Regions from separate parts of the Kurthia populi genome, predicted to be linked through region 2. Evidence: predicted binding sites of a transcription regulator. Region 2 holds the regulator's gene; the other holds the start of a gene.
What was found. Region 2 encodes Rex, which represses fermentation and respiration genes when NADH is low (regulators of the CRP and FNR family bind a similar motif). Its sites were predicted from a motif close to TTGTGAAATATTTCACAA; they were not measured.

Region 1 (16,123 bases), on a different contig from region 2:
ACAAGGCCTAGAACAAGTAGAAAATGTGTTGTTAGAGCCATATTATGCCGTTGTCATGCGTGCACATATCGACCATATGGGCCGTATGATGAGCGATTTACAGATGGCAAGTGGCACTTTTGACGCGCCGTTTACAGAAGGAGAATATGTAACGATTCATGCGCGAGTACCAGTGGCGAGCTTTTTAACGTATCCGACACAGTTTGCAGCCTATACAAATGGTAAAGGGAGCATCCGTCTCGTATTTGATGGCTATGATCGCTGTCATAATACCGAAGAGGTCATTGAACGGATTGGCTATGATAAACAAGCAGACCCAAATTATACATCAAACTCTATTTTTTGCAGTCACGGAAAAGGCTATGTCGTGCCGTGGCAAGAGGCAGAAGCGTTGATGCATGCGAATACAGAATTATAAGGCTTGTGCGTGACAATTGAATTAGGCTATTTGTATAATACAAGTAACGTCTGAATTGCGAAAGGAAGAAAAAAATGAAAAAATCAGTCAAAGTAGGATTAGTACTAGGAATTGCTGCGGGTGCTACAGCGCTTGCAGTTAATCAAGCAAAGAAAAATGCTTCACCAGAGCCATTTGTGACGTTTACAGATGACACAAAATTATATGCATTAATGGATACAAATGCATCTGTTACACATATTTTACCGATTGCGACAGTCGTAACAGTTATCGCAAAAAAACATATCGATAAAAACGTTTGGTTTGAAGTTGAAACGCCATTCGGTCACGGCTTCATTTTAGACGAATCGGTTTTACCGCAAATAGCCGATGCCAAACATATTGAGCTTGATGTACCAGTGATCAATCAATACGCACCTGTTAACGCACCATTTGGCTGTGAGGGTGCGGCATTATTAATGGCACTACAATACAAACAATACACAGAAGACGATTTCAAAACACTATTAGCGAATATGCCAACAGCAGAACGCAACCCAAATGAAGGCTTTGTTGGCTCACCTTATGAAGCGTCACCAGCAGGCTATTATCAAACAATTTACCCAGCACCACTCGCAGCATATGCAAAAGAACGCTATGCACAAACAGTAGAAGATATTTCAGGTAGTGATATGCAAGAGATTCAACATGAATTAGCACTTGGTAACCCCGTTATACTATATGTTACAAAAGATTTTGCTGCACCTGTTATCGGCGAATGGGACTTTGGAACACCGGGCTCAGAAGAAGCGGTAGATAATTTACACATCGTTTTACTAACAGGCTATGATTCAACAATTGGTGAATACAAAGTAGCTGATCCATCTTCAGAGCAAGGAACGTACTGGATCAATGGCTATGCACTTGAAAAAGCATATAATGCAAAAAAACAGGCCGTTGTCGTAAGATAAATAGGACATATGCGTAAAAACAACCGCTCCTAGGAGCATAAGAAAAACCGGAATCGCGCCACAGCGCGGTTCCGGTTTTTTGTTGTGAACACTGAAAAAGGAACATGACGTGTTTTGTTCCAGCTTCTTTTTATGCTTACTTGTTCTCTGGGTGATCTTTGCGGTCCCAGCATTCAATATTTTTAAGGTCCGGCATTGTATCCGCATAAAATACCGGGTCTTTGCCTTTTTTACGTTGTGCACGATAATCTTTTAGTAAGCGGAATGCCGTTTTATTAAGCATGAAAATCGCTACTAAGTTAATTAATGCCATGATGGCCATAAAGAAATCAGCTAAGTTCCATACGAGTGATACTTTTGCCATGGCACCGAACATTACAAATCCTAATACAAGAAGACGATAAAATAGCATCATTTTTTTGGATTTTTTAATGAAATCTAAGTTCGTTTCACCGTAGTAATAGTTGCCGATAACAGAACTAAAGGCAAACATAAAGATTGCCACCGTTAAGAAAATACCGGCCCAGTCGCCAAGTTGTACAACAAGCGATTCCTGTGTAATGTCAACACGTGAATTTTGTCCATCAACATTTTGGTAAACACCACTTAATAGAACGATTGCGGCAGTCGCGGTACAAACGAGCATCGTATCTACGAAAACGCCTAATGTTTGAATAAGTCCTTGTTTAACGGGGTGAGAAACATTGGCTGTTGCCGCGGCATTTGGCGCAGAACCAAGACCTGCTTCATTTGAGAATAACCCGCGTTTAAAGCCTTGCATAATGGCTGCACCGACGGCACCACCAGCACCGGCTTCAAAGGTAAAGGCTTTCTCAAAGATTAACGCAAAAACGCTAGGAAGTGATGTGAAGTTTAAAATAATAATAACAATCGCAATGCCGATATAAGCAATCGCCATCACTGGTACAAGCCATTGTGTGACTTGAACGATGCGTTGTACGCCACCGAAAATAATCATCGCTGTTAAAATAACAACGACAATCCCAACCCAGACTTTGTCAAAGCCAAAACTGTTGCCCATTGAAGCGGCGATAGTATTCGTTTGAACGGCATTAAATACAAAGCCATAGCAAAGCGTAATGGCAATCGCAAAGACAATTCCCATCCAGCGCTTGTTGAGGCCACGTTCCATATAGTACGCAGGGCCCCCACGGAAGTCATTGCCATCGCGAATTTTATAAAGCTGTGCGAGTGTACTTTCGACGAATGAAGAAGCAGCGGCAATTAATGCCATTACCCACATCCAAAACACAGCCCCCGGTCCACCTAATGCAATCGCGGTTGCGACACCGGCAATATTACCAGTACCAATACGTGATGCGGCGGAAATCGTAAAGGCTTGGAAGGAAGAAACCCCTTTTTTGCCTTTACCATCAATTGTAGCTTTGTCCGTTAACACGCGGAACATTTCAGGGAATAATGTGAACTGCATCCCGCGTCCACGAATGGTGAAGAAAATGCCGACGACTAAAATAATAGCGATAATGGCATAGGAATAAAGATAGTCGTTCAGCATGAGAATAAACTTGTCTAACATATCCATGTAATCAGTCCTTTCAATAGGACAGTATACCCCTAATCGTTATAAACAAACGTTGATTGTTTATTTATAATAGTGCAATAATTTTTCAATATAAACTATGCCGCGCGTATCATTATTTTTTTAAGTGCTGTAATGCTTGTGCAACAGCGGTTGTATCCGTTGCTTGTAAGCCCATTGCGCGCTGTTGTTCGAGCTCTCGTAATAATTCAGGGTCATGTTGTAGCGCAGCAGTATAACTCGCCGCCGTCGCTTTTTTTTGTTCATGCAATCGTTGTTGTATTTTTGTTAGTTCATTGGCCACCGATTCTTTTGTACGGGGTGGCGCAAAGTCTTTCATACTATTTTTCACTGAATTTCCCTCCTTTTGTTATAGCTATTGGTACTTGTTATATACTAGAACGAAGATGATTGTCAATTTTAAAGGGGGATTTTTCATGTATGCATTAACAACAGCACAAATGCAGGCGCTTGAGCGCTATACGATTGAGACGATTGGTATCGATGGCGGCACATTAATGGAAATTGCCGGCAATGCCGTCGTGATGGCCCTGCGCGAGCATGAGTTACTTACGCATGAGCGCATTGCGATCGTGTGCGGTACCGGTAATAACGGCGGCGACGGTTTTGTCATCGCTAGGCGTCTCATTGATTTAGGCTATGATGTCCGGATTGGACTAGCTGTCGAGGAACAGCAATTACGTGGCGATGCCAAAACACAGTATCATATTTTAAAACGCCGTGGTATTCCGGTGACATTACTAATAGAAGAAGTGCAAACAACAGCTTGGTTGGCCTCTTGTGCCGTGCTAATCGATTGTTTACTAGGTACGGGTGCGAGCGGGGCATTGCGTGGGCATATGACATGGTTAATTCCGCTAATAAATGCGCTCGAAAAAATGGTTGTGGCGATTGATTTACCATCAGGTTTACATGCTAATAGTGGGGAAGTTGTCGATGCGGCGATTGAAGCGGATTATACGCTGACGCTAGCACAACCGAAAATTGGTTGCTATTTACAACAAGCTTCGCATTATATAGGCGAGCTTATAGTGGTCGATATTTCAGTGCCCGAAACCCTTGTGGACACACTTCACATGACGGCACCAACAATTGTTACGCCCGCGCTCGTCAAAGCGGCGTTACCGGCACGCCCGTTAGATGGTCATAAGGGGACATTTGGTCATGGTGCAGTGATTGGTGGCTCGCAGCATTATGTTGGCGCACCGCTCTATAGTGCCAAGGCGGTGTTTCATAGTGGCATTGGGCTTATTTCGCTTATTGTACCCGAAGGATTAATGCCAAGCATGATGTTACAAGCGCCGGAAGTATTATTAAAGAGCGCGGCGTCAGAAGATGGGTATATGACAAAAGAAGGCGTTGCGCTACATGATTTTACAAAAATACGCGCGGTAGCGTTTGGACCAGGGTTAGGGCGTGCAGCGCAGCTTCAAGAAGTTGCAGCATGGCTGTTGGCGCTTGAAGGACCGGAGACGATTATCGTTGATGCGGACGGTCTCTATATGATGAAACCGTTGTTACAACATGTTCGTGCGACGGGCAAATGTGTTATCTTGACGCCGCACCCAGGAGAAATGGCCATGTTATGCGATACGACCATTGCAGAGATTGAACAACATCGATTTTCGTATGCGCGCGATTTAGCACAGAAATTCGGGGTATATGTGTTATTAAAAGGGCATCGTTCGATTGTAGCGACGCCAGACGGAGCACAGTGGCTCATCCCAATTGGCAGCAGTGCTCTTGGAAAAGGAGGGAGTGGCGACGTTTTAACCGGCTTGATTTTATCATTCGTGACACAGCGCGTGCCGGCGGAGCAAGCGTTGTATACCGCGGCATATTTACAGGCAGAGACCGCGGAAAAACTTGCCGCACAGCATAGTCATTACAGCGTAACACCTGAAATGGTTGTGACACATTTAGGACAGCTAATTGCGTGTTTTGTGAAGTGAATTTGTCTAAGTTGAAACAGCAGTGTGACAAATTTTTGACGTCAGGCATTATTTTTTACCTTTAAAGTTAATAAAACCAGTGATAACTAATTTTTTAATAATAAATACCTATGAAAAAGGTAAAAAAAGAAATGTAGAACCTTTAAAAAGTTTCACAATTTGAACACGTAATCGTGAAACTTTTTTTGAATTATAGGTTATTTTTCTTAAAATTGTGCAGTATACTGTAACTGTAAAAATAAATGACAAGCTTCAAAAAAAGGAGGATGCACAATGGATGTTTTAGAGTTGGCTCGTGTGCAATATGCACTGACAACGATTTTTCACTTCTTCTTCGTTCCGCTTTCGATTGGGACTATTTTTATCGTCGCGATCTTCGAAACGATGTATTTATTTAAGAAAAAAGCAGAATACTTACGCATGGCAAAATTCTGGGGTAAGATTTTTTTACTATCCTTTGCGATAGGCGTTGTAACAGGGATTTTACAAGAATTCCAATTCGGCATGAACTGGTCTGAATATTCGCGCTTTATGGGTGACGTATTCGGCGCACCATTAGCAGTAGAAGCACTTTTAGCATTCTTTATGGAATCTACATTTATCGGTATTTGGATGTTTGGACGCGGCAAATTACCCGATTGGGTCATAACCGTTTCTGCATGGCTCGTTAGTATTGGGACATTACTATCGGCGCTTTGGATTTTAGCAGCCAACTCATTTATGCAAGAACCTGTAGGCTTTGAAATTCAAGATGGCAAAGCGGTATTAACAGACTTTATGGCGCTGTTAACAAATCCACAGCTTCAAGTGGAATTCCCGCATACTGTATTTGGCGCATTAGCAACTGGCGCATTCGTTATCGGTGGGATTAGTGCCTATAACTTGTTAAAGAAAAAAGACGTCGAGTTTTTCAAAACATCATTTAACGTCTCAATGATTGTTGCGGCGATCGCGTCACTTGCGATTGCATTTTCTGGACACGCACAAGCAAAACATTTAATGGACTCACAACCAATGAAAATGGCCGCTTCTGAAGCGCTTTGGGATGACTCAGAGGACCCGGCAGCATGGACAATTTTAGCCATCGGTGACCAACAAGAGGAAAAAAATACGTGGAATATCGACTTACCATTTGCGTTAAGTTATTTAGCATATGGTGAATTCAGTGGCTCTGTGGAAGGGATGAAAACACTGCAAGCGAAATACGAAGAAAAATATGGTGAAGGTGTAGACTACATTCCACCTGTATGGCCTGTATTTTGGAGTTTCCGTATTATGGCAGGCTTCGGTGGTGTCATGCTCGTATTATCAATACTTGGTTTATGGTTCGGTAATCGTCGAAAAGGTATTTTGGCAACACCAACATGGTTCCTGCGAACAATGATGTTTGCGATGGCAGCACCATTTATTGCGAATACAGCAGGTTGGATTATGACGGAAATTGGTCGCCAACCTTGGACGGTGTTTGGCTACTATACAACGGCGCAATCGGTGTCACCAAACGTTTCAATGGGACAATTATTATTCTCAACGATTTCATTTAGTACCGCCTATGTTATTTTAGCGATTATTATGATTTACATGGTTGCACGCGTCGCAAAACAAGGACCGTCAATTATCGATACAGCACCAAAGCAAGAAAATGTTGATTTAATGGATAAGGAGGCGTTTAAATAATGGATTTAACTGTATTTTGGTTTATCTTAATCGCCGTATTATTTACTGGATTTTTCTTCTTAGAAGGTTTTGACTTTGGCGTCGGCATGTCAACGCGCCTAATTGCCAAAAATAAAAATGAACGCAATCAATTAATGTCAACAATTGGACCGTTCTGGGATGCCAATGAAGTTTGGCTCATTACAGCAGGTGGGGCGTTATTTGCGGCGTTCCCTAGCTGGTATGCAACGATGTTTTCAGGTTACTACACATTGTTCGTTATTTTCTTACTTGTCTTAATCGCACGTGGTGTGGCGATTGAATATAGTCACCACACACATACCGATAAATATATTAACTATTGGCACTGGCTTATTTTTGGTAGTAGTGCACTCGCACCGTTTTTACTAGGGATGTTATTTACGAGTCTTGTGCAAGGAATGCCAATCGATAAAGATATGCATTTATTCGGCACATTTACAGATTACGTGAACGTTTATTCTGTCGTTGGTGGTGTAGCGGTTATGCTCTTATCGCTCGTTCACGGATTAACGTTTATCGGGATTCGTACAGAAGGCGTTGTACGTGAGCGCGCACGCCAAATGTTAAGCAAGCTCTTTATCGTGTTATTAGCAGGCGAGGTTGTCTTCGCTGTCTTAACGTACACGAGCACGGACTTCTTTACAGTACGACCGGTTGCTACACCAGTATTTTTAGCGATTACAGTAGCATGTACATTACTTGCCTGGGCATTTGCGACAAAGAAAAAGGAAAGCATTGCTTTTACGATGACTGGTCTTGCTTTTGCCTCGGTTGTCATCATGTTATTCGTTGGGTTGTTCCCACGCGTCATGATTAGCTCGATTGACCCCGCATTTAATTTAACGATTGATAATGCGTCATCAGGCGATTACACCTTATCTGTTATGACAAAAATTTCAGTCGTCTTATTACCATTCGTTTTAGGGTATCAAATTTGGAGTTACTATATTTTCCGTAAACGGATTCACCCAACAAAGAAATAGGAGATGGAGAACATGATCGATCGAGCGCTATTTACATTACCACGCATTAAAGGGGTATTTGTATGCTTAGGGGTACTAGCCCTGTTGCAGGGCACGATGACCATCCTACAAGCCATTTATTTAGCGACAGCGATTACGCATGTTTTCCACAACGAGCCGCTGTCTGAACAGTGGCTTCTTTTATTGTTATTTGCGGTGTGTTTTATTGGCAAACAAGTCATTGTTGCCTTACGTGAACGCTTTATTACGGCCTATGCGAAAAAAATGGGGCATCATTTACGCAATGATTTACTACATCATATTTTTGATGTAGGATCGCAGCGTACTGCAACCGGACAAACGGTGACATTAGCCGTTGAAGGGATTCGTAATGTGGAAACGTATATTAAGCTCTTTTTACCGAAGCTTATTAATATGATGGTGATTCCGTTAATGATTGCCATCTTCGTTTGGACAGAAAATGTGCGTTCTGCAATCATATTGGTTGTCGTCGTACCAATTCTCATTTTTTTCTTGGCACTTGTAGGTCTTGCAGCAAAGGCAAAAGCTGATCGCCAGTATGAGTCCTACGAACAGTTATCAAACCACTTCGTAGATTCCTTACGCGGCATTATGACATTACGTGTATTAGGACTTAGTAAACGTTATGACCGTAATATTGAGCGGGTTAGTGAACAATACCGCAAAGCAACGATGAGCACATTACGTTTGGCCTTTTTATCAACATTTGCCCTCGAGTTTTTTACGAGTTTATCCGTTGCCATTGTCGCATTGTTTTTAGGGCTTGGTTTAATTAATGGCACAATCGTGTTATTACCGGCATTAACTGTTCTCATTGTGGCACCGGACTATTTTTCACCAATTCGCGAGTTTGGTAGTGATTATCATGCAACACTTGATGGGAAAAATGCTTTTAAGACAATTCAACAAGCACTAGAGGAGCACCGACAATCGCTTGACCATACGCCGGTAGCACAGTGGGATGAGAAAAGCCAATTAATGCTCGATGGCGTCCGTGTTAAAGATCGTGTAATACCAAAAGCGTGGCATGTAACGGCACAAGGCTATGAGAAAATTGGCATTATTGGTGCGTCAGGTGCCGGGAAATCAACGTTATTATCATTACTTGGAGGGTTTTTAACTACGACAGGCGGCCGTATTACGGTTAATGGTCAAGTATTACCATCGTTATACAATGCAGATTGGCAACGCCAATTGTATTATATTCCACAACACCCTTATATTTTTCACGATACATTACGCAATAACATTGCCTTTTATACACCACATGCGAGTGAGGAGGCGATTATAGCGGCTTGTGATCGTGCGGGATTACGTGAAGTAATTGAGGCATTGCCCCATGGTTTAGATGAATGGATTGGGGAATCTGGAAGAATATTGAGTGGAGGACAAGAACAACGAATTGCGCTAGCACGTGCTTTTCTGGAAGACCGCCGCATATTATTATTCGATGAACCGACCGCGCATCTAGATATCGAAACGGAAGCGGAATTAAAGGAGCGCATATTACCGTTATTTGACGAGCGTCTTGTCTTTTTTGCAACGCATCGCTTGCATTGGATGCACAATATGGACCGGATTATTGTCATTGATGATGGTGAAATTGTCGAAGTTGGCACCCATGAACAACTTATGAAACAACAAGGTCACTATGCTGCACTTATTGCCGCACAAGGAGGAAAATGTCATGAACGATTGGATTAAGCCTTATGTAAAAGCGCATAAAGGCCTGCTTATATTGACGATTCTTTTCGGCGTGGGTGCACTCATTGCTGCATGTGCACTCTTGTTTACATCGGGATATTTAATTTCAAAGTCGTCATTACGACCTGAAAATATCTTGCTTGTCTACGTGCCAATTGTCTTAGTACGTGCATTTGGGATTTCACGTCCCGTACTTAATTATTTACAACAGCTTGCAAGCCATTCCTTTGTATTAGCCGTGTTATCAAAAATGCGCGTGCGATTATTTCAACGATTAGAGACGCAGGCGCTCGTTTTAAAAGAACGTTATGCAATCGGCGATTTATTAGGGTTACTGGCCGATGACTTAGAGCATTTGCAAAACTTTTATTTAAAAACAATTTTCCCAGCGCTATTTGCACTTATATTGTATGGCATCGCGATTATCGCATTGGGTGTATTTAGCATTCCATATGCTTTGTTGTTAGCTTTGCTATTTGGCATCCTTGTATTTGTATTGCCATATGTAGCATTAAAACGCAATCGACAACATATGCTTGATATGAAAATAGTGCGGGCGGAACTTTATAATGACTTAACAGATGCTGTAATGGGTGCAACAGACTGGAAATTAAGCGGTCGTGCAGATCAAATGATTGCCGGGAAACAACAAATTGCTGCGCGTTATGACCGACTAGAAGCAAAAATTGAAGCATCGAGTCGTCGACGTTCGATTGTTTTTCAAGTAGTCGCTGCTGCGTCAGTGATTCTATTAGTTATGTTTGGAAGCGACATGGCGCAAACTGCTGTTTTTCATCCAATGTGGATTGCGGCCTTTGTACTTGTTGCGTTACCGCTACTTGAAGCGTTTATGCCAATTAGCGATGCAATTAGCCATTTCCCAAGTTATGACACGTCATTTGCACGTCTTATGGAAGTCGAGGGACGAAGCGAAGACGCACAGCCATGCACTACATTACCTACTGGGCCTTATACCGTTGATATATCAAATGTCGCTTTTCAATATGATAATAGGACCGTACTCCGGGATGTATCAATGACATGGCACCCACGTCAAAAAGTCGCGATTTTAGGGAAAACAGGTACCGGTAAAAGTACGCTTGGTAAGTTATTACTGGGGGCGTATAAGCCGACTGCTGGTACGGTAACGATTAACGGCGTGCATATGCATACGCTACGTCATGACACATCACAGCTTATCGCGGTCTTAGAACAAAAGCCGTATTTATTTGATACGACGATTATGAATAATATTCGACTTGGAAATGTTTCGGCAAGTGATGCGGAGGTCATTGAAGCGGCGAAAAAAGTTCAGTTGCATGAGATGATTGAGACATTACCACATGGCTATGACACGCGTGTCGAAGAACTTGGCACACGCTTTTCTGGTGGGGAACGTCAGCGTATCGCGCTTGCTCGTATTTTATTACAGCAAACGCCCATTGTATTATTAGATGAGCCAACTGTTGGTTTAGACCCCGTAACTGAGCAGGAATTGATTCATACGATATTTGAGGTTCTTAGCAATAAAACAGTCGTATGGATTACACACCATTTAGCAGCAATGGCTCATATGGATACCATTTATATGCTTGAAAATGGTCGAGTGCGTGTAAAAGGTTCGCATGAACAGTTGTTAGCAGATGACGCAAGATACCGAAAATTATACGACTTAGACTATCCATTTGACTAATTTTATGATACAGTAGCGGGGACGATTGCTAGGAGTGTCAGTGTGACTGACTGAGAGAGCGCTACAGCCGCTTAATCCTTGAAACCTGATCTAGTTCATACTAGCGGAGGGAAGCAACTTACAAAGATAATAAGGGCCTGGCTCTTTTTCTTTTGGCAATCGCATCAGAAAGAGAGGGGCTTTTTATATGAAAAAAATGACGTTATTAGCGATGTATATCGCGATTTGTGTTATCGGCTCAAGTGTTGTGAGCATCCCGATTGGTGTGGCAAAAGTGGCGCCCATTCAGCATATGATGACCATTATTTGCACGGTAACACTAGGGCCGATTCCGGCAATTATACAGGCTATATTGGCATCACTTATTCGACTGATGATGGGGACGGGGACTTTATTAGCCATTCCAGGAAGTGTTATAGGGGCAGTGCTTGCAGGTATGCTCTATAGGATAACGAAAAGACGCATAGCCGCAATCAGTGGGGAAATAATTGGCACAGGCATCATCGCATCCCTTGTTGCGGTACCTTATAGTATGTTCTTTATGCATGCACCCGCGGTATCTGCGTTATTTTTCATGCCGTCCTTTTTATTGTCGACGGTGACAGGCGCCATGCTAGCGCTCGCGATACTAAAAGCTGTCCCAACACGCTATTTAGCGATTCAGTAGTGTAAAAGCCGACGTATGAACGACGTCGGCTTTTTTTATTGCCAAATACAGGCACAATAGAAGCCAATAGCGACAAGTATGCGGTATACTTTTTAGTAATGAATAATGGAAGAAGGGAATACTGTGCACTCAAAAGCTGTGCAATTTTTACGAACGATGGGCATTTTAGACGGCCTATCGCTATTAATTTTATTAGGTGTCGCGATGCCACTAAAATATGTGTGGGATTTGCCACTAGCGGTAACGATTATGGGCAGTTTGCATGGCGCCATTTTTATGTTGTATCTCGCGTCGATTGCGTGGGCCCAGTTACGTATGCAATGGCCCATTGTTTATTCCATTGTAGCGGTCTTTGTTGCCTTTATCCCATTTGGGAACTTTTTATTCGATCGATACATAAAGCGGGCTGAAGCACGTTATCGACCGCAACCATTTAAACAAATTTGGTTATTGTATGGTGCGATTTTCTTTACGTTTCTCGATTTATTCGCACAGCTTCCCGTCATGAGTACCTTTGCACTGTCATTAGGCGCTTCGACGATGATAGCCGGACTTGTCGTTGGGATGTATTCCTTTACGAATATGTTTGGGAATATGGCGTCGGGTATTTTAACTGACCGTGTGGGAGCGAAGCGTATTGCAATAATTGGACTGATGCTTACGGTGCTATCATTATGTGCATATACGGTTATTGATTCACCGACCACCTTGCTCGTACTACGTGCCTGTCATGGCTTTGTGGCAGGACTTATTACACCGGCCGCCTTTACGCTTGTCGCCAATCAAACAGCCCAGCAAACACAGGGCAGTCAGTCGGCATTAACGGGTGCCTTTGTCGGCATTGCGGCGATTTTAGGCCCAGCTTATAGCGGCATTGTGGCAACGCGTACCTCGGTACCATTTGTGCTGATGACGGTCGCAATCATTGGTGCCGTTGTCGTTGTGGCATTAATATTTTTCCAGCTAACGGTGAAAAAGAAATCGCAGACGACGCAACAAACGTTTAGCTGGAATACACGCGCCATACGTGCCTTTATGGCGGCCTTTTTGCTGATGATGTCACAAGGGGCGCTGGCGTATTTATTACCAATTCGTATCGAATTATTAGGCTATGAATCGCGGTTAAGTGGCACGCTGATGAGTATGTTTGGCATTGTGGCGGTCTTATTATTTGTACTGCCAACACGTTATGTATTTGATAAATGGTCTGCTAAATGGCTCATGGTGTTAGGGATTGCCTTTATTGGAATCAGTCAGTTTTTTATTAGTATCACAACGTCGCAAGTGTTCCTTTATGCGATACTTGCCTTGTATGGTGTTGGCTTTGCGCTATTATTCCCCGCAATGAATCGCATGCTTATTGAAGGAACGACCGAACAAACAAGAGGGCGTGCGTACGGGTATTTTTATGCGTTCTTCTCGCTTGGTACGGTCGTTGGCTCATCGGGGCTGGCGTTATTACCATTGTCACTTACCGGTCAATTTTATGTCATTGCAGGGGTTTTACTAATCGCAAGTTGTCTCTTAAGCGTTACGAGGGACCGCGACATGCTATAATAAGCGCATAGTTAAAGGGGGCGTTTAGAATGGAATGGCAATTAGATGCGCACACAACGTTACAACAATTAAGTGATGCGCATGCAGAGGCGATGTTTGCAGCAGTAGATGAACACCGTAGCTACTTACGCGAATGGCTTCCGTGGGTTGATGGCACGAAAACGATTTTAGATACGCGTCAATTTATCGCCTTCACCGAAAAGCAATTTGCGGTATCAGGCATTTTAAATATGGCGATTTTATATAAGGGACAGTTTGCAGGGACGGTTGGCACACATGCGCTCGATCGTGAAAATCGTTCGACATCGATTGGCTACTGGCTTGCGGAAGACTTTCAAGGGCATGGTCTTATGACGCGCAGTGTCGCAAGACTTGTCGACTATTTATTTGATGCCGTAAAGCTTCATCGTGTTGAAATTCGTGCAGCCGTTGAAAATCGTGCAAGTCGTGCCATTCCCGAGCGCCTTGGCTTTACACAGGAGGGTATCGCGCGTGAGTCGGAATGGCTGTATGACCATTTTGTCGACCATGCGGTGTATGCACTATTGGAAGGGGAACGTTCGTAATATGAAGATTCCATGGCAATTTGTATTATTTTTTGCATTAGCGTGGCTCGTTGTCATGCTAATTGTTAGCTATCTCGTCGTTGGGCGTGTCGTATTTGGTCCAACGATTGTCGGCCTCGTTATTTTTGTCGGTGGTTGGTATTTACTTTTAAAATGGTATGCAAAGAGAAAAAAATAGCATGAAAAAAGGAGGCGCAGTATTGCGGCTCCTTTTTGCTTACATGTCTAATTCCGTAAACGCAAACGGTAATAATTCTTTTAACGCAAGCTCTTTAATATCCCCCGCGCGATTTGTTAAATAAACCGGCATATTCGGTGTGAAAAATTCAGCCATGACTTGGCGGCAAATGCTACATGGTGGTAAGAAATCGTCCGTATCACCGGCAACGGCAATCGCTACAAAATCGCCTTTTTTATACCCCTGTGTTAGCGCCGTGAAAATCGCCGTACGCTCTGCACAGTTTGTGGCACCAAATGACACATTTTCAACATTGACGCCCGTAATGACCGAGCCATCTGTTAAAAGTAACGCAGCTCCTACTGGAAATTTGGAGTATGGGCTATACGAGTTTTTTAAGACGCCGCGCGCCTCGTTCATTAACTGTTCTTTATTCATAAAAAGTACCCCTTTGTTATGTAGTGTATAGATAAACATACTTGATTGCTCTGCCTTTTGTAAAGCAGTAGTGAATGTTAAAATGAAATTACTAGATAGAATGCGAGGGATTTTATGAATTTTCAAACGACAGCATCATTTATTTTAGCATCACAGTCACCGCGCCGTCGTGAGTTATTTGCACAGCTCCATATACCATTTGACGTGCAATCAGCCGATGTTGAGGAGACAAGCGTGGCATTTCAGACAGCACCGCAATATGTGCAAGACGTCGCGTTATTAAAGGCACAGGCCGTCGCGGCTAAACATCCAGATGCCGTTGTCATTGGCTCGGATACGATTGTTGTCTATCATGACCAGCTTTTACATAAACCAAAAACGACAAATGAAGCGGTACAGCATTTGCAAAAACTACGCGGTAAAACACATGAGGTCCTAACGGCAGTTGCGATTGTCACCGCACAGAATACCTATAGTTTTGTCGAAACGACATCAGTGACATTCCGTATGGTTTCGGATGCTTTTATTGAGGCATATGTCGCAACAGGAGATCCATTTGATAAGGCAGGTGGCTACGGCATTCAAACGGATGGCGTCTTTTTTGTCGAAAAAATTGACGGCGATTACTTAACGGTTGTAGGCCTTCCGCTTAGTCGCTTAACCGACGAATTACTACAGCATAACCTACTACAACTCGAAACACAGGAGGTGCAGGCATGAGCATTGTCATATTAGCTGAAAAACCATCGCAGGCAAAGGCGTATGCAGAAGCCTTTCCTGTCGCGAAAAAAACAAAACATTTTATTGAGCTTGCGCCAAATGAGGTCTTTCCATCAGGGGCTGTCATTACATGGGGCATCGGCCATTTAGTGGAGCTAAAGGCACCGGCTGAGTATGATAGTGCTTGGAAGCGCTGGAAGCTAGATGTGCTGCCGATGATTCCTTCAAAATATGAATTTAAAGTAGCAAAAGGCAAGTGGGAGCAATTCCAGGAAGTGAAAAAATTACTCAAGGGAGCAGACGTCTTAATTAATGCCTGTGACGTGGACCGCGAAGGCTCGAATATTTTTTATTCGATTTTGCGTCAAGCCGGCGTGCGCAATAAGCCGATTCAGCGTTTATGGATTAATTCACTAGAGGCCGACGAAATTCGTGCGGGCTTTCGTCAGCTTCAAGACAATGCGAAGGATTTACGGATGTTTAAAGAGGCCGAAACACGCCAAATTAGCGACTGGCTTGTTGGCATGAATGCGAGTCGTCTGTATACGGTGCTGTTAAAGCAGCAGGGGCTAAATGAGGTCATGTCGATTGGACGCGTGCAATCGCCAACGGTCTTTATGATTTATGAGCGCCAATGTGAAATTGAAAACTTTAAGCCGAAGAAATTTTATGAGCTAATGGGGAAATTCAATGCGGCACAAGGGGAATATAGTGGCAAGGCGAAGGTGAAAAAGGAGACGTATGAAGAAGCACTAGCGATTTTAACGCAGGCAGGTATTGCGGAGAATACGCCATTACCGGGTACGATTCAAAAAGTGACGAAAAAGATGAAGCGCAATTTACCACCAAAGCTGCATTCCCTGTCAACGTTACAGCAAAAGGCCAATCGTCTATGGAAATTTAGTCCGAAAATGGTGCTTGAAACAGTACAGAAATTGTATGAGAAAAAGCTCGTATCGTATCCACGTTCGGATTGCCAGTTCATTACACCAGCAG
Region 2 (16,123 bases):
AAACGGTCGACCCACGCAAACGTCCGCTATATGTTATCGTCATTTACGAATATGAAAAAGCCTATGAAAAATTACGTAAAGTCGTCACGATTGATTCTGCTCGTGAGGAGGAACTTCGCGAGGAACTTCACCTACAAGTGATGGAGGTTCAGCGTAGTGAAATTCACCATATGTACGAAGAAGGTAAAATTTCACGTGAGCAAGAAAAAGAACTACGACGCTTCGTTAATTACATCGAAAGTGTATCGTTGTATGAATACGTCGATTAATTTCCGACACAAAAGAGGTTGGGACAAAACACGTTATGTTCTTTTTTAGCGTTCGCAACGAAAAACCGGAACCGCGCCAAAGCGCGATTCCGGTTTTTTTATGCTCATAGAAGAGGTTGTTTTTATACGTATGCCCCAGCCTCTTTTTATTTTTTATTAAACTGCTTTGCAATTTCAAGTGTGATTAAACCAGCATAATATTTTCCACCCTCAACATTCGGATGTATTTTATCATCATAGAAGATATCTGTTTTTGTAGCAGATTCATCATACCAGTCAATCATCGACACATTACTATATTTCTTGTCGGCATTAGCAAGCGTTGTATTCACGCTATCTTGCCAGCTACGTGGTACGCGCACATTTACTAAGTAAATATGACGGTCTTTACCTAAGATTTGATAGATTTCGTCAAATTGTTTTTCAGTGAACGTTCCATTTGAGCCAAGTCCAAGTACAACATTATTCGCAAGCTTGCCTTTTTTATTCATTGTTTCAAGTACTTCAATGGCTTCTTTTACTTGGCGTCCAACGGTTGCGTCCACCGTCATTTTCGGCATGTTATTTTGAAGCGTGGTCGCAGCACTCAGCATAACTGAATCGCCTACTGCTGTAATTGGTACATTCGTTAGCTTCGCTTTTGCTTGATTGACATCTTTTTTGAACTTTGCTGCTTCTTTTTTCTCTTTTTCACTTTGACGTTTTGCCGCTTCTGCCGCCGCTTTTTTCTCCTCGGCTCGCGCCTTACGTTCGGCCGCCTTTTTCTCTTCAGCTGTCATTTTTAAATTTTTCTGTTGATCTTGCAGATGCATTTCAAGCGCTTTGTTACCACTCGCTTTTGGTGATGGTTCAATCATTAAGCCAACTGTAAAGACGATTAATAACGCGGCAAGCAAGCCGTTCATTACACGCGTACGAACCTTCCAGTGGCGAATATTGAATGACCAATTGCGTGGATGCATATGCTTCAGCCATGTTTTCCATTCACCTTTTCGAATCGGGTCCTCAACAAATGTCCATGACAATGCCGATAACACTAACGTTAGAACGAGCGCTAATAAAATGCGCCACATACTTAAATCACCCGTATCGACACCTAACCCAAGAAGGACAAGAATTGGGAAATGCCAAATGTAAATACCGTACGAACGCACACCTACCCATAATAACGGCTTCCAACTTAAAATATCGCCGATAAAGCTTGCTGGGTGGACGATGACTGCAATCAACAACGCAACGATAGCTGATGCTAAATACATACCACCATAATAAAGGAATGTACCATCTTCACGCATAAAGATAATAAATACCATCATGAGCGCAAATGCTACAACACCTGTAATGTTTAGCGCACGCTTCATTTCAGTTGTAACATTTGGTTTCAGACGTCGACTTGGCCATACAATCGCTAGTGCCGCACCAATCAATAATGAAAAGGCACGTGTATCTGTACCATAGTATACGCGGCTTGGGTCTGTGCCCGGTGTAAACATGAATGCCATCATTTCTGCTGATACAACGGATAATAGCATCACTAGAAAGGCAAGCTTACCTGTCGATTTCGCAAATTTTAATGCAATTAGCATAATAATTGGCCAAATAATATAAAATTGTTCTTCTACCGAAAGTGACCACATGTGCTGTAGTGGCGATGGCGGTGAGAATTTCGTGAAGTATGAGTGCTCCTGCCAAACGTAATACCAGTTACTAATGTAAACGAAGGCAGCCCCAATTTCTCCGCGTAGTCCTGCTAGATAATCACGTTGGAATAACGTAATCCACACCGTAATTAAAATAAGCATGACGAAAAGTGCCGGTAACAATCGTCTTAGGCGACGCACCCAGAAACTTTTGAAATCAATCGTACCTGTTTTTTGGTACTCATTAATTAATAAATCGGTAATCAAATAACCGGATAAGACAAAGAATACGGTAACACCTAAATATCCCCCATTAATCCATGGGAAATGGAGGTGATATAAAATAACAGCTAATACTGAAATTGCGCGTAATCCATCCAAACCACTTATGTACCGATGATTTTTTTTGACAGGTTGTGGCATTGTAAATCCTCCTACTAAAAAAACTCCTCAAATCCACGGTTCGATTCATACTTTACAAATTTTAAAAAACATTCTTCTATTAGTCAAACGAGAGTCCTCAGTCTTTTTCCCTATACTATCTATTGCATCAAAATTACAAATAATACAATTTTGTCACAGATAACGAAATCGAGAGCCATTCCGATACAAAAAGATTATGATAGAACAAGTAGGGAGGAACATCATGCGAAAAACTATTTTAAAATGGATTGCAGTGATCTCAATGTTTACAATTGCCGCAGCAGCGCTTACTGTGATGTCTTCATCAAGTGCAAATGCTGCTAGTGTAAAAATGAAAGTTACTGCACCAAACACAGACAAATTGAATATGCGTAAGGGTCCGGGCGTGAAATATTCGACAATCCGTAAATTAAACTATAATACCGTTGTTACACGTACTAAAGTATCAGGTAGTTGGTCTAAAATTACATACAAAGGTGAAAGTGGTTGGGTTTCAACAAAATATCTTCGTAAAGTTGCAATCAAAAGTGCAACATTCCCATTAGATAACTTCACTATTGTGGTCGATGCAGGTCACGGCGGCACAGATGACGGTGCGTTTTATTACAATACATCTGAAAAAAGCGTGAACTTAAAAGCCGCTAAAGAATTAAAGAAACAACTTGAATACGAAGGTGCTGAAGTTGTGATGACACGTTCTACAGATAAAACATTATCACTTCCAGGTCGTGTTAAAATTTCGAAAAAAATAAAACCAGATGCTTATATTAGTCTGCATCACAACGCTAGTAAAACTGGTAATAAAACTGATAAAGGCTACTTAGTACTTTATACAAAGAGTAAAGAAAAAGCATTCACAAAAGCGGTTTATAGCGGCATGAAGAGTGTGCTTTCAACGAAAACAACAGTGCCATATGAAGGTTACCGCTACCAAAACTTACATGTATTACGTGAAAACCCATACATCGGTACACTTGTTGAATATGGCTATATGTCTACACCAAGTGAGCTGAAAAAAATCAATAAAGATAGCTATCGTAAATACGTTGCACAAGGTATTGTTAAAGGTGTAATTAATTACTTTGACTAATCATTAAAAAGAAGAAAACCGCGCGAAATGTGCGGTTTTTTTGTTTTTTTAATGTGGCGCTAATACCGGTAGAAACTGTGGTTTCACGGTGATTTCTACTGGTAGTTTAGGCCCTTCATCTCCGTTTACATTCGTTACGAGTGGCTCTTTTGCAGAAACCGTTAATGTCTTACACGTCAGCATTTCTACATGCTCTGACTCCATAATTTTTCCTTTCCATAAATCTGGTGCAAGTTTGACTAACTCACTAAAACCGAGCTCAGGAATAATCATGACATGCATAAGACCATCATCAGGTGTCGCATTCGGAAAAAAATGCTCAAGCCCTGCAATATAACTCGTTAGCCCAATCATAACAATTGCCGCTTCTCCTTGCCAATGTTTTCCATCGTACGTGATATCAAAATGATAATTTTCATTTTTCGCTAATGTCTGAACACCCTTCATAACAAATGCAAACGGGCCAAACATCGTCTTAGCTTCGGATGGCACTTCATGCATCGCTCTTGGAATTGTGCCGATTGTAACACTATTTGTAAAATACTGATCTTCAATATAGCCTAAATCAATATTGCGCGGCTTGTAGGTCAAAATCTCATCAATCACTTCTTCAGGGACAAGTGGCATATCAAGTGCACGTGCAAATTCATTTACCGTACCAAGTGGCATAAAAGCAAGTGTCGGTCTCTTTTCAAGCGGTGCAATCCCCATAATCACCTCGCTAAGCGTCCCATCGCCGCCCATCGCAACGACTAAATCGGTCGTTGCTGCACAGTCTATCGCAAATTTTGTAGCGTCCCCTTCTTGCTGTGTTTCAAGAACTTCTACCTCATCATATTTCTTTGAAAGTTCCCGTTCTAAATGTTCTTTATAGCTAACGGCTTTTTCTTTTCCTGCAGAAGGATTAACAATCATAACAGCTTTCATAAGCTTCCACTCCTTTTATACGTTATGTTCCCCTTTCATTAAAAAACATAACGTGTAAGAAGGCTTCAATTGGTAGTTTAAAAGGGATAACTATAAGTAATACAAAAAGGAGCTGACAAAAGGGAAAACAACAATCACCGTCACAGCGACTACCAAAGATGGTTCATCCAAAACAAAAAAGGAACCGTTGTCGGAAAATAATGGAGAAAAAAGCCGAATCTAACATGGATTCGGCTTTTTTCTGTTCCTCTAATTAGACGTCTAGAGAAATAAAAAAGTTTTAACATTGAATTTTATTTTCTTTTTAGTTATAATTTACTAAAAATAAAGATATATAAGGGGTTTAAATAAACTAAATAGTTTATTTTTTAAACAAAAATTATTTCACCTTACATAAAAGACTGTTTTTCTCAGATTCCTTACTATAAGTTTATTTTAAAATCAAATTAAAAAGGAGAAATTTTACGTATTAAAAAAGGAATCGCCAAAGCGATTCCTTTTTTTAATAATGCTTCAATAAATTCTTCAACATCTTCTCACGTAATTTGAGCATTTGAGGATCTTCAAAGAAAAATCCAAGCTTTGCATCTGCTAAGTTTTTATACTTTCCTTTTTTTGTCTTAGTAGGCTCTTTTGTAAATAAGAAATATTCAAATGTTTCCGCAAAATCCTCATCTGGGTCTGTCATCGCATAAAACGTTACAAAATCAGCTTCATATAAATCGTAAAATTCATAGTCTACTTCACCATCTATGCGCATTGTCTTCCAATCCTTCGCTAAAACACCTGCCCAAAATTCCTCATAAAATTGATTAGCACGAGAATTTTTATTTGAACATTTACCGAGTGAGACATAGTTACTACAAAATGGTGAAAACATGCGATTCCATTGCTTTTGCTTATACATTAAAATATGGCCGTATTCATGAACAAGTGTTGAATAATACATATTTTTATTAGCGATGCTATCCTTATAATCTACAGCTAAGGCCCAATTTGATATTGAATAATTAAGGGGTAATACATATGCGAGTAGTTCATCATGGCCATCAGTGAAAACTTGAAACTGCGTAATTTCTTGACGGTTTTTTTTAGGTATCATATTCGCGAATTGCTTCCACAACTTATTATGTGTTTTTTTATCTTTTGCCATTTTTTGATATTTTGCCTGATGTGTTTTAATTTTTGGCTTCGTCAATTTATCATCTTTTATTGTGTAAGTAACTAGAACACGCTCGCGCTCCGAATCGTTGACATCACTATTATCAAATATTAAAAACTCTCCGTATTTTTTATGTACTTCATGAACAAGCGTATCGCCTTTTGCTGCATTTGCTTGGATACCACTTGTTACCACAAAGCAAATGAATAATAACACCACACTCAATTTCTTCAATTTTCCACTTCCTCAAAAATCATATTATCTTATCCAGCATTCTTTTCATTATAATATACTCAAGGGAGATGAGGTGTCGTATGCGTAATTATATTATCTTTTTAATAGTAATCGTATGAAGCCTTACAAGTTTTAACGAATTGACCAATGCGAAAAAATTTGACGCATCGTTTGTAAAGTCATTTGAAAAAGGACGTTTACCGGACCATCCGTATAAGATTGGGACGAGATTTTGGCTGGCGATGACGATGCGCTGATCAATATGTACGACAGCTTTTTTAGCTACTCGGCTCAAAAGACTACCTACTATTTCCTAGCAAATGATGTCGTATTGCCTGGCATTCCTGCAAAGGGCATTGCCGCATTATATGACGGCAGAACAACTGAAAAAACGCTAAAAAAATCACGTAGCAATCAAGTCAGCTATACAGACGGTCGTAAAAACATCGCCCTTTATAAAGTCGATGAATATTATGTGACAGCCGAGTATACATCGAAAAAAACACGCTTTATGGTCGCGACCTTAGAAGGTATGCGCACGTATTATGGCTTTAAAAAAATAGACAAAAAAGAGCCTCCGACAAAGCGTCGTAAGGCTCTTTTTTTAATGTGTGCTAAGCGCTAGGGTAGATAAAGTCCTAACGTGGTATTACATCATACCGCCCATGCCGCCCATATCAGGCATTGCAGGAGCGCTTGCTTCAGGAATTTCTGCTACTACTGCTTCTGTTGTTAAGAATAGAGAAGCAACTGATGCAGCATTTTGAAGTGCTGAACGTGTCACTTTTGTTGGGTCAACGATACCAGCGTCGATCATGTTTACCCATTCGCCAGTTGCTGCGTTGAAGCCAATTCCTACTTCTTCACGTTTTAAGCGGTCTACGATAACTGAACCTTCAAGACCAGCATTGTTTGCGATTTGACGGATTGGTTCTTCTAATGCACGTAATACAATGCGTACACCTGTTGCTACGTCGCCTTCGTTTGCATCTGCAAGTTCTGCTACTTTATTGTAGATTGATACAAGTGCAACACCACCACCTGCTACGATACCTTCTTGTACAGCAGCACGAGTAGAGTTTAATGCATCTTCAATACGTAATTTACGTTCTTTTAATTCGGTTTCAGTTGCAGCTCCGACTTTAATTACAGCTACACCACCAGCAAGTTTTGCAAGGCGTTCTTGTAATTTTTCTTTATCGAATTCTGAAGTTGATTGATCGTGTTGTTTACGGATGTTTTCAACGCGCGCTTCAATTTCAGTTTGTGAGCCAGCACCTTCAACAATTGTTGTATGGTCTTTTGTCACAACGACTTTGCCAGTATTACCAAGCATATCGATTGTTGCTTGTTTTAAATCTAAGCCGATATCTTCTGTAATCACTGTACCACCAGTTAATACCGCTACATCTTCAAGCATTGCTTTACGACGGTCACCAAAGCCAGGTGCTTTAACAGCTACGACATTGAATGTACCACGTAATTTATTGACAACGATTGTTGCAAGAGCTTCGCCTTCGATATCTTCAGCAATGATTAATAGTGGACGACTTTGTTGTACCACTTGCTCAAGCACTGGTAAGATTTCTTGGATATTTGTGATTTTTTTGTCTGTGATTAATACGTATGGATTGTCTAAAACAGCTTCCATTTTATCGTTATCTGTCACCATGTAGTGTGATAAGTAACCACGGTCAAATTGCATCCCTTCTACAACTTCAAGTTCAGTTGTGAAGCCGCGAGATTCTTCTAATGTAATAACACCTTCGTTACCAACGCGTTCCATTGCTTCAGCGATTAATTCGCCTACTTCTTCATCCGCTGCTGAAATTGCCGCAACTTGTGCAATTGCTTCTTTTGTTTCAACAGTTTTAGAAATTTGTTGTAGTTCTGTTACTGCAGTGGCAACAGCTTTGTCAATCCCTTTACGGATGCCAACAGGATTTGCGCCAGCAGTTACGTTTTTAAGTCCTTCTGTGATCATTGCTTGTGCAAGTACAGTAGCTGTTGTTGTACCATCACCAGCGATTTCATTCGTTTTAGAAGCTACTTCAGATACAAGTTTTGCACCCATGTTTTCATATGGATCTTCTAATTCGATTTCTTTTGCGATTGTTACACCATCATTTGTAATAAGTGGTGTGCCAAATGATTTTTGTAAAACAACGTTACGACCTTTTGGACCTAATGTCACTTTTACTGTATTCGCTAATTTATCAACACCTTGTAGCATTAAGCTACGTGCTTCTTCGCTGAATTTAATATCTTTTGCCATGTTTGAAAACCTCCTGAAATTTTTAAATTAATAAAGTAAGATATGCAAGGATTATTCAATTACCGCTAAAATGTCTTCTTCTGAAAGGACTAAGTAAGCAGTATCGCCGTAAGTAACTTCTGTGCCTGCGTATTTTGCGAACACAACATCGTCGCCTTCTTTCACGTCGAAAGTAACGCCTGATCCAGTAGCTAATACTTTACCTTGTTGAGGTTTCTCCTTTGCAGAGTCTGGTAATACGATGCCGAATGCAGATTTTTCTTCTACTTCTACGACCTCAATAATAATACGTTTGCCTAATGGTTTTAACAAATGAAACAACCTCCTAATAAGATATCTTAATTTATTAGCACTCTTTAGTCTTGAGTGCTAACACAAGTATTATATTAATGAATTTCAACTGAACTTGCAAGTATTACGCATAAAAATTTTGAATTTAACATTCTTTCCTCTACAATAAGGAAGAACACTTACTGTAAAGGAAAGGATTCCTATTGTGAAAAATAAAAAAACAGCTTTCTATGTACTGATTACGTATATTGTCATGCAGCTAAGCGGCGCTGTTTTACTGCAACCGCTGTATACTTTCTATAAAGGACAACACCCTACATGGACGCACGATAAATTAGCACTTCATACGCAGGGCTGGTATATGTTTTTTAGTATGCTTTTAGCACTGATTGTATCGATTCTTTTCATTGCACGCGACAAACAATTTTTTGACAACTTTAAAGAAAAAATGCCATTCCCACAAGCCATTCTTTGGGGAATTATTGGTTTTGTTATGGTGCTTGCTGGCCAAATGATTGGTGGCATGATTGAGTCATTGCTCGGTATTAGCGGCAGCTCTGAAAATACAACATCCCTTCTCGGTATAACAGATGTTGTTCCAATCGCCATTTTGGCCATCGCACTCTTTGGTCCCATTTTAGAGGAGCTCGTATTTCGTCGTGTCATCTTCGGTTCGCTTTATCAAGGCACAAGCTTCTGGGTAGCAGCACTGATTAGTTCGTTATTCTTTGCGCTAATGCATTTTGATTTTGTGCATATTTTACTTTATGCGATTACTGGCTTCGTTATGGCATTTTTATATACCAAAACTGGTCGCATTATTACACCGATGATTGCGCATATTTTGTTAAATACCTTTGTAACATTTACTCAATAGAAAAAAGAAGGATTCGCATTGGCGAATCCTTCTTTTTTCTGTTTACCCTTTTAACATGCCATCAATCGATTCTTTTTCCATACCTAGCTCCGTCAACCGCTTACGCTCTGAACGCAAATATTGACGATACCCAAGTCGCGCAATCCATATACTAATCTCATATAAAATACACAGTGGAATCGTAATCATTAAATGTGATACCACTTCCGGTGGTGCAATAATCGCGGCAATGACCAGTAATGAGAAATACGCATATTTCCTCACACTCGCCATCCACATCGGTGTTACAAGTCCAATGCGCGCAACAAAGTGCATAATGACGGGTAGCTGGAATACAAAGCCAAACGGAATGGTAATCTTAAATAAAAACTGAAAATATTCATTGATGCCAATCGTTTGCTCCACATTCATATCCTGTGACCATTCCATCATGAATTTCATAATATACGGAAATAAAATCAGATAGGAAAATGCAACGCCAACGACAAACAGTACGATCACATATGGAATATAGCGCAGTGTCGCCTTTTGTTCATGCGCATACAACCCCGGACTTACATATGCCCACAACTGATACATAATGACTGGCATCGTCAGCACAAGTGCAATGACAAAATCCGCCTGAAAGAAAATCTTTAGCGGGTCCGTGACATTAAAGGCATGTAACTGCAAAGACTTTGCATGCTCACTATACTGTAAGTAATGAATAAGTGGCTTCGCAATAAAGAGGCCTATAATCACATTGATGACAAAGAAAACGGTTACTGTAATTAACCGTTTTCGAAGTTCATTTATATGCTGTTCAAGCGTTAGTTCATTATCTTCCATTGCAATAACTCCCTAACTATTTATGTTCAACTTTATTTTTCTCTTTTGTCTTATCATCATCGTCATCCACTAAACCTTTAGTGGCATTCTTGAATTCACGGAGCGTGGAGCCCATCGCTTTTCCAAGCTCAGGCAGCTTCTTCGGACCAAAAATAAGTAGAGCAACGACAGCGATGATTACAATGCTGCCAAAACTAACTCCTCCCATTACAGGCACCTCCTCATTAAGATGCCTATATTGTAACGCAATCATTCTCAATTAGCTATAGCATTCTCAATAGACTATTGACTCATTTTCCTACATTACGCATAAAGTAGCTCAGCGTCTGTAATTCAATTGATAAATCGATTGTATGTACACGGAATGTATCCGGTACTTGTAGGCGCACAGGCGTGAAATTAAGAACACCCTTCACATCCATCGCAACAAGGCGGTCTGTCATCATTTGAGCAGAGCGTGCTGGTACTGTTAAAATCGGTAGCTCAGCATGAAACTCTTCAAATTTTTCTTCCATAACATCTGGATGAAAAACGGGTACACCATTGACTAATTTCCCATCAAGTGGATAGTTCGTATCGAAGGCAACAACGATTTTCATATTCTGATTTTTTTGGAAGTTATATTTCAGTAGCGCATGCCCCAGATTCCCAATCCCGATAACAGCGACATTCATGCGCTCATTATCATCTAATACATCTCTAAAGAAAACGAGTAATTTTTGTACATCATAGCCATAGCCCTTACGACCAAGTGCGCCGAAATGTGAAAAATCTCGTCGAATCGTAGCAGAATCTATTTGCATCGCCTCACTTAACTCTTTTGAAGAAATGCGTTCTATTCCTGCTTCCGAAAAATTTTGAATGAAACGATAATAGAGAGGTAATCTTTTCGTCGTAGCCTGCGGAATTTTATAATTTTCTTTCAAAGCGGTTGTCCCCTCCTGGATTAACTTTAACTTCTTAACATTGCACCACTGCCCACATTTCGATAAACTAAAATGAGAACTGAGGTGTACTTCATGATTGTATTACAAGTCAATCAATTATATAAATCTTATATTGCAGATGAAATTTTAAGTGGCGTGAAGCTCGAAGTACAGCATCGAGACCGCGTCGCACTTGTTGGCCGTAATGGTGCCGGCAAATCCACATTATTAAAAATTATCGCAGGGCAACTTTCGTATGACTCCGGCGATATTATTATGCCAAAAGATATCCATCTTGGCTATCTCGATCAACATGCGGGTCTTGATTCAGACCTAAGTGTATGGGATGAAATGATGACGATATTCGAGCCCCTAAAAGCGCTTGAAACAACGATGCGCTCACTCGAACAGCGTATGGCAGACCCAGACATTTATAACGATGCTGAACAATATGCCAAAATTATGGCTGATTATGATCAGCTTCAACATGACTTCAAAGCACGTGGCGGCTATCAATACGAAGCCGATACACGTGGGGTTCTTCATGGGATGCAGTTCCCTCGAGAAATGTTTGACCAGCCAATTAATTCGTTATCCGGTGGTCAGCGTACACGACTTGCCCTAGCGAAGCTACTACTTAGCAAGCCTGAGCTCCTTATTCTCGATGAACCGACCAACCACTTAGATATTGAAACACTAAGCTGGCTAGAGAATTATTTGAAGAACTACGATGGAGCCATCCTTATCGTATCACATGACCGTTACTTCTTGGACCAAGTTGTGTCGATTGTCTATGAAGTTTCTCGTCATCATGTCTCAAAATTCTCTGGGAACTATTCGGACTATCTAGACCAAAAAGCGAAAAACTATGAATTAGACGTTAAACGCTATGAAAAAGAACAATCGGAGAAGGCGAAACTTGAGCAATTTGTTGAAAAAAATATTGCTCGTGCATCCTCTACAAAAATGGCGCAAAGCCGTCGTAAAATGTTAGAGCGACGTGAATGGATGGAGTCTCCGCTTGGCGATGAAAAGTCAGCCACGCTGACATTTGAAATCGAGCGTCAAAGTGGCAATGATGTATTATCGGTGGATAACCTCGCAATTGGCTATGATGACAAATTAATTTCAGAGAATATTCAGCTACGTGAATACCGCGAAGACCGTATTGCTCTTGTCGGCCCAAATGGTGTCGGTAAATCTACACTATTGAAAACGATTGTAGGCGACCAACCAAAGCTTGCTGGTGAAGTACGCTTTGGTACGAATGTTCAAATTGGCTACTACGATCAAGAGCTTGCAAAATTAACGAGCAATCGTACGGTCATTAAAGAAATTTGGGATGAATGGCCATTAATGAACGAAAAAGATGTACGTTCTGTACTCGGCCGTTTCCTATTTTCAGGCGACGATGTTGAAAAAATTGTGAGTGACTTGTCTGGTGGCGAAAAAGCGCGTCTAGCACTTGCCAAATTGATGCTTGAGAAAAATAACTTCCTCGTACTCGATGAGCCAACCAACCACTTAGATTTAGATAGTAAAGAAGTACTTGAAAATGCGTTGATCGATTACCAAGGCACACTGCTTTTCGTGTCACATGACCGTTACTTTATTAATCGTATCGCCACAAAAGTTGTTGAACTCTCACATGATGGGACATTCGAATATTTAGGTGACTATGATTATTATGTTGAGAAAAAACTGGAGCTCGAAGAAATTGCGCTTGAAAAAGCAGCTGAAGAGCAGGCAAAACACCCTACGCCAGTAAAAGAGAAAAAAGCGACAAACACATCAATTGATAAAGAAGCCAAGAAAAAAGAACGCAGCCTTCGTCGTAAAATCGAGACGTTAGAAGCTGATATGGCAACGTTTGATGCACAAATTGTTGAATATGAGCAGCAGCTTTGTGACCCAGATGTCTATTCAGATCATGAAAAAACGCTGACCATTCAATCGGCATTAGATGATGCCAAAGAACAAAAGGATACGCTTGAAATGGAATGGCTTGAATTAAACGAAGAGCTTGAAGCACTTTAATCCTTTAAAGAGGGGCTTGGACAAAACACGTCATTTTCCTTTTTTAGCGTTCGCAACGAAAAACCGGAACCGCGCTACAGCACGATTCCGGTTTTTCTTATGCTCATATAAACGGTTGTTTTTATACGTATGTCCCAGCCTCTTCTTTTTTATGGCAACCTCCTGATATAAATTTCGCTCTTATAAAAAAGGAGGCGTCCTATGAATAAAAATTGGTTAATGTCGTTGTTAGTCATTGTATTCATTTATCAACTTGGCTTTTTTGCGGTTCATTTACCATCATTTTTACACTATTTGTATTGGGGTTCTGCAAGTATTTTTGGTCTTGTCATAGGGTTCTACAGTTTAAAGAATTTCTATAAAAAGCTACCGGTTGCTGTACTCGGGACACTAATATTTTTAATAGGTGGCTTCACATCTTCCCTTCTTCTCTTAGAATTGGCTACATTAAACATGTAAGATGCAGGATTTTTCTGCATCTTTTTTAGTTATCCACAGGCTAGTTGATTCCTATTTTTCATTATACATATTTATGCAATTTATCCAAATCGCGTCATAACGCGATTTATAGCATTAAAAAACAGCCCAACAAGTAAATTGTCAGACTGTTTCAAAAAGTTATCCACATGTGCATAACTTTATTTTCCTTTTTTAATCATTCCAAGAACGTAATTCCATGCCTGGACGACCATTTAAATCCCAACCGCTACGTTTGCCGGCTTTAAACATTTCTGTTCCTGCTGCGGCAATCATTGCGGCATTATCTGTACATAATTTAAGTGGTGGTACGAAGAACGGAATGCCCTCTTCATTGAAGATTTTCTCAAGTTCCGTACGTAAGCCTTTATTGGCTGATACGCCACCTGCTGCGATAACTTGCTTCACATTAAATTCACGTGCCGCACGCAATGTTTTCGTTGATAGCACTTCTACAACACTATCTTGGAAACCTTTTGCGATATGGTATGGATTAATATCGCCACCGCGTTGTTTTGCGTTGTGTTGATAGTTAATAACGGCTGATTTTAAGCCACTAAAGCTGAAATCATACGAATTAGGCTCCAACCATACACGTGGAAACTCGATGGCTTCGTCACTTTCATGTGCCATTTGGTCAATACGTGGACCACCAGGATACGGGATGTCTAGCACGCGCGCTACTTTATCGTATGCTTCACCTGCTGCATCATCACGTGTTTCACCAATTACTTCAAATGAGCCATGCTCTTTCATTAAAACAAGCTCTGTATGCCCACCTGATACGACTAATGCAAGTAATGGAAACTCCATTGGTTGCATTAAGTTATTCGCATAAATATGACCTGCAATATGATGTGTGCCGACAATCGGTAAATTATGTGCAAAAGCAAAAGCCTTCGCAGCATTAATACCGATTAAAAGCGCACCAACAAGCCCAGGACCTTCTGTAATACAAACTGCATCTAAATCCTTAGGCTCCATATTCGCTTGCTTTAACGCTTCCTCAAGAACGATTGTGACATTCTCTACATGATGACGTGATGCAATTTCTGGCACAACGCCACCAAAGCGTTTATGACTTTCAATTTGTGATGCCACGACGTTAGAAATGATTTCAGTCCCATTTTTCACGATAGACGCGGCCGTTTCATCACAGCTACTTTCAATACCTAATATATAAAGATCTTTTTCCATTATAAATTCACCCACATGACAAGAGCATCCTCTTGATTATCTGTATAGTATCCTTTACGAATACCACCTGCCTGGAATCCTAGTTTGCGATAAAGATTTTGTGCTACGTCATTTGTTACGCGCACCTCAAGGCTCATAACCACGCAGCCCTGCTCTTTTGCGATGCGCATGGCTTCGCGCATCAATTGCTCCCCAATTCCTTTGCCGCGACCTGCTGGCATAACGGCAACATTTGTAATCTGACTTTCATCAAGTACAATCCACATACCGCAAAAACCGATAATTTCATCGTCTTCAAGTGCGACTACATAGGTTGCTTGTGTATTTTTCGTCATTTCCATTTCAAATGACTCTAATGTCCATGGCGCTGGGAATACAGCTTCTTCAATATGGTGAACAGCTGCTGCATCCGCAAGCGTCATTAAACGATAGGTTACCACATTTGTTCACCTACTTATTTTTTTGTTCTTTAATCCAATTCGCCTCAGCTTCTGCTAAACGGCGATATTGTGGCACAAAATTATGCACCGCATCCCCTGTTAATTGAGGCATTTTTTCTGCTAAATAAATCAATTGTGCAGCATCTGGTAAATCAATTGTATAGGGCGCACGAACTGCACGCTCGCCTAATGTTTCGACAATTACATCCCAGAAAGTATCCACATCATGCCCTACGAATAATACAGGTGCATTCAGTGAATCTAATTTTTCTATTAAGTCTGCGATGCTATAGTGATGGTCCTCAACAACATTTTCAAAGCCATTTGCTGCATCAAAAGCACCCGCGTATACATTTTGACGGCGTGCATCAATTAACGTACAAACAATGCCATTATACATTGCCGCATTTGCTGCTAGCATTTTTAAGCTTGAAACGCCTACTAAAGGCTTGTTCAGTGTCCATGCTAATGTTTTCGCAATCGTTACGCCAATACGAATACCTGTGTATGAGCCAGGCCCTTCGCTGACTGCCACCGCATCAATATCCTGCGCTGTTAACTTCACACGTGTTAATAAGCGCTCAATCGCAAGCATCGCACCACCTGAGTGATTTAACTTAATATTTGTTACTTCGTTTGCGAGCACTTGACCGTCTTTCACTAACGCTACGGCAAGCGGTGTATTTGCTGTATCAATACCTAACCAAATCATTTCATTAACTCCTCACACAACTGCTCATAACGTGTTCCAGTTGGGTTTAGTAAAAATCGTCTTGCGTCTGCATCAACACGTTCAATACGAATCGCAAGTCGTTCTGCCGGTAGGTCTGGTTCAATTAAATGCGCCCATTCTACAACCGACACTGCATCGCCGAAAAAGATTTCATCCCAGCCAAGATCCTCATCACTATCAGCTAGACGATAAACATCTAAATGATTGAGTGGAAGGCGTCCCTCATATTGTTTCATAATCGTAAATGTCGGGCTATTAACGATACGTTTTACTCCTAAACCTTTAGCAAGTGCTTGT

Region 1: a site for Rex is predicted at 5,043-5,060, ahead of ACFSY7_RS19840 (cytochrome ubiquinol oxidase subunit I). Genes of this name have one in related genera too.

The regions. Positions count from the first base shown of each region.
Region 1 is NZ_JBHUOR010000143.1:24,822-40,944, reverse strand. It holds gene ACFSY7_RS19865 (GTP-binding protein) at 1-418, shown strand, start outside; gene ACFSY7_RS19860 (C39 family peptidase) at 493-1,368, shown strand; gene ACFSY7_RS19855 (alanine/glycine:cation symporter family protein) at 1,505-2,932, opposite strand; gene ACFSY7_RS19850 (hypothetical protein) at 3,045-3,281, opposite strand; gene ACFSY7_RS19845 (NAD(P)H-hydrate dehydratase) at 3,367-4,902, shown strand; gene ACFSY7_RS19840 (cytochrome ubiquinol oxidase subunit I) at 5,176-6,579, shown strand; gene cydB (cytochrome d ubiquinol oxidase subunit II) at 6,579-7,583, shown strand; gene cydD (thiol reductant ABC exporter subunit CydD) at 7,599-9,308, shown strand; gene cydC (thiol reductant ABC exporter subunit CydC) at 9,292-11,001, shown strand; TPP riboswitch at 11,022-11,130, shown strand; gene thiW (energy coupling factor transporter S component ThiW) at 11,189-11,668, shown strand; gene ACFSY7_RS19815 (MFS transporter) at 11,774-13,225, shown strand; gene ACFSY7_RS19810 (GNAT family N-acetyltransferase) at 13,255-13,791, shown strand; gene ACFSY7_RS19805 (hypothetical protein) at 13,793-13,969, shown strand; gene cdd (cytidine deaminase) at 14,009-14,446, opposite strand; gene ACFSY7_RS19795 (Maf family protein) at 14,522-15,127, shown strand; gene ACFSY7_RS19790 (type IA DNA topoisomerase) at 15,124-16,123, shown strand, end outside.
Region 2 is NZ_JBHUOR010000133.1:592-16,714, reverse strand. It holds gene ACFSY7_RS16305 (Na+/H+ antiporter) at 1-269, shown strand, start outside; gene ACFSY7_RS16300 (acyltransferase family protein) at 416-2,332, opposite strand; gene ACFSY7_RS16295 (N-acetylmuramoyl-L-alanine amidase) at 2,556-3,422, shown strand; gene ACFSY7_RS16290 (diacylglycerol/lipid kinase family protein) at 3,471-4,349, opposite strand; gene ACFSY7_RS16285 (putative zinc-binding metallopeptidase) at 4,852-5,745, opposite strand; gene ACFSY7_RS16280 (hypothetical protein) at 6,008-6,370, shown strand; gene groL (chaperonin GroEL) at 6,395-8,020, opposite strand; gene ACFSY7_RS16270 (co-chaperone GroES) at 8,072-8,332, opposite strand; gene ACFSY7_RS16265 (CPBP family intramembrane glutamic endopeptidase) at 8,517-9,188, shown strand; gene tatC (twin-arginine translocase subunit TatC) at 9,231-10,016, opposite strand; gene ACFSY7_RS16255 (twin-arginine translocase TatA/TatE family subunit) at 10,033-10,224, opposite strand; gene ACFSY7_RS16250 (redox-sensing transcriptional repressor Rex) at 10,307-10,942, opposite strand; gene ACFSY7_RS16245 (ABC-F family ATP-binding cassette domain-containing protein) at 11,036-12,979, shown strand; gene ACFSY7_RS16240 (hypothetical protein) at 13,181-13,438, shown strand; gene tsaD (tRNA (adenosine(37)-N6)-threonylcarbamoyltransferase complex transferase subunit TsaD) at 13,631-14,653, opposite strand; gene rimI (ribosomal protein S18-alanine N-acetyltransferase) at 14,653-15,093, opposite strand; gene tsaB (tRNA (adenosine(37)-N6)-threonylcarbamoyltransferase complex dimerization subunit type 1 TsaB) at 15,104-15,805, opposite strand; gene tsaE (tRNA (adenosine(37)-N6)-threonylcarbamoyltransferase complex ATPase subunit type 1 TsaE) at 15,802-16,123, opposite strand, start outside.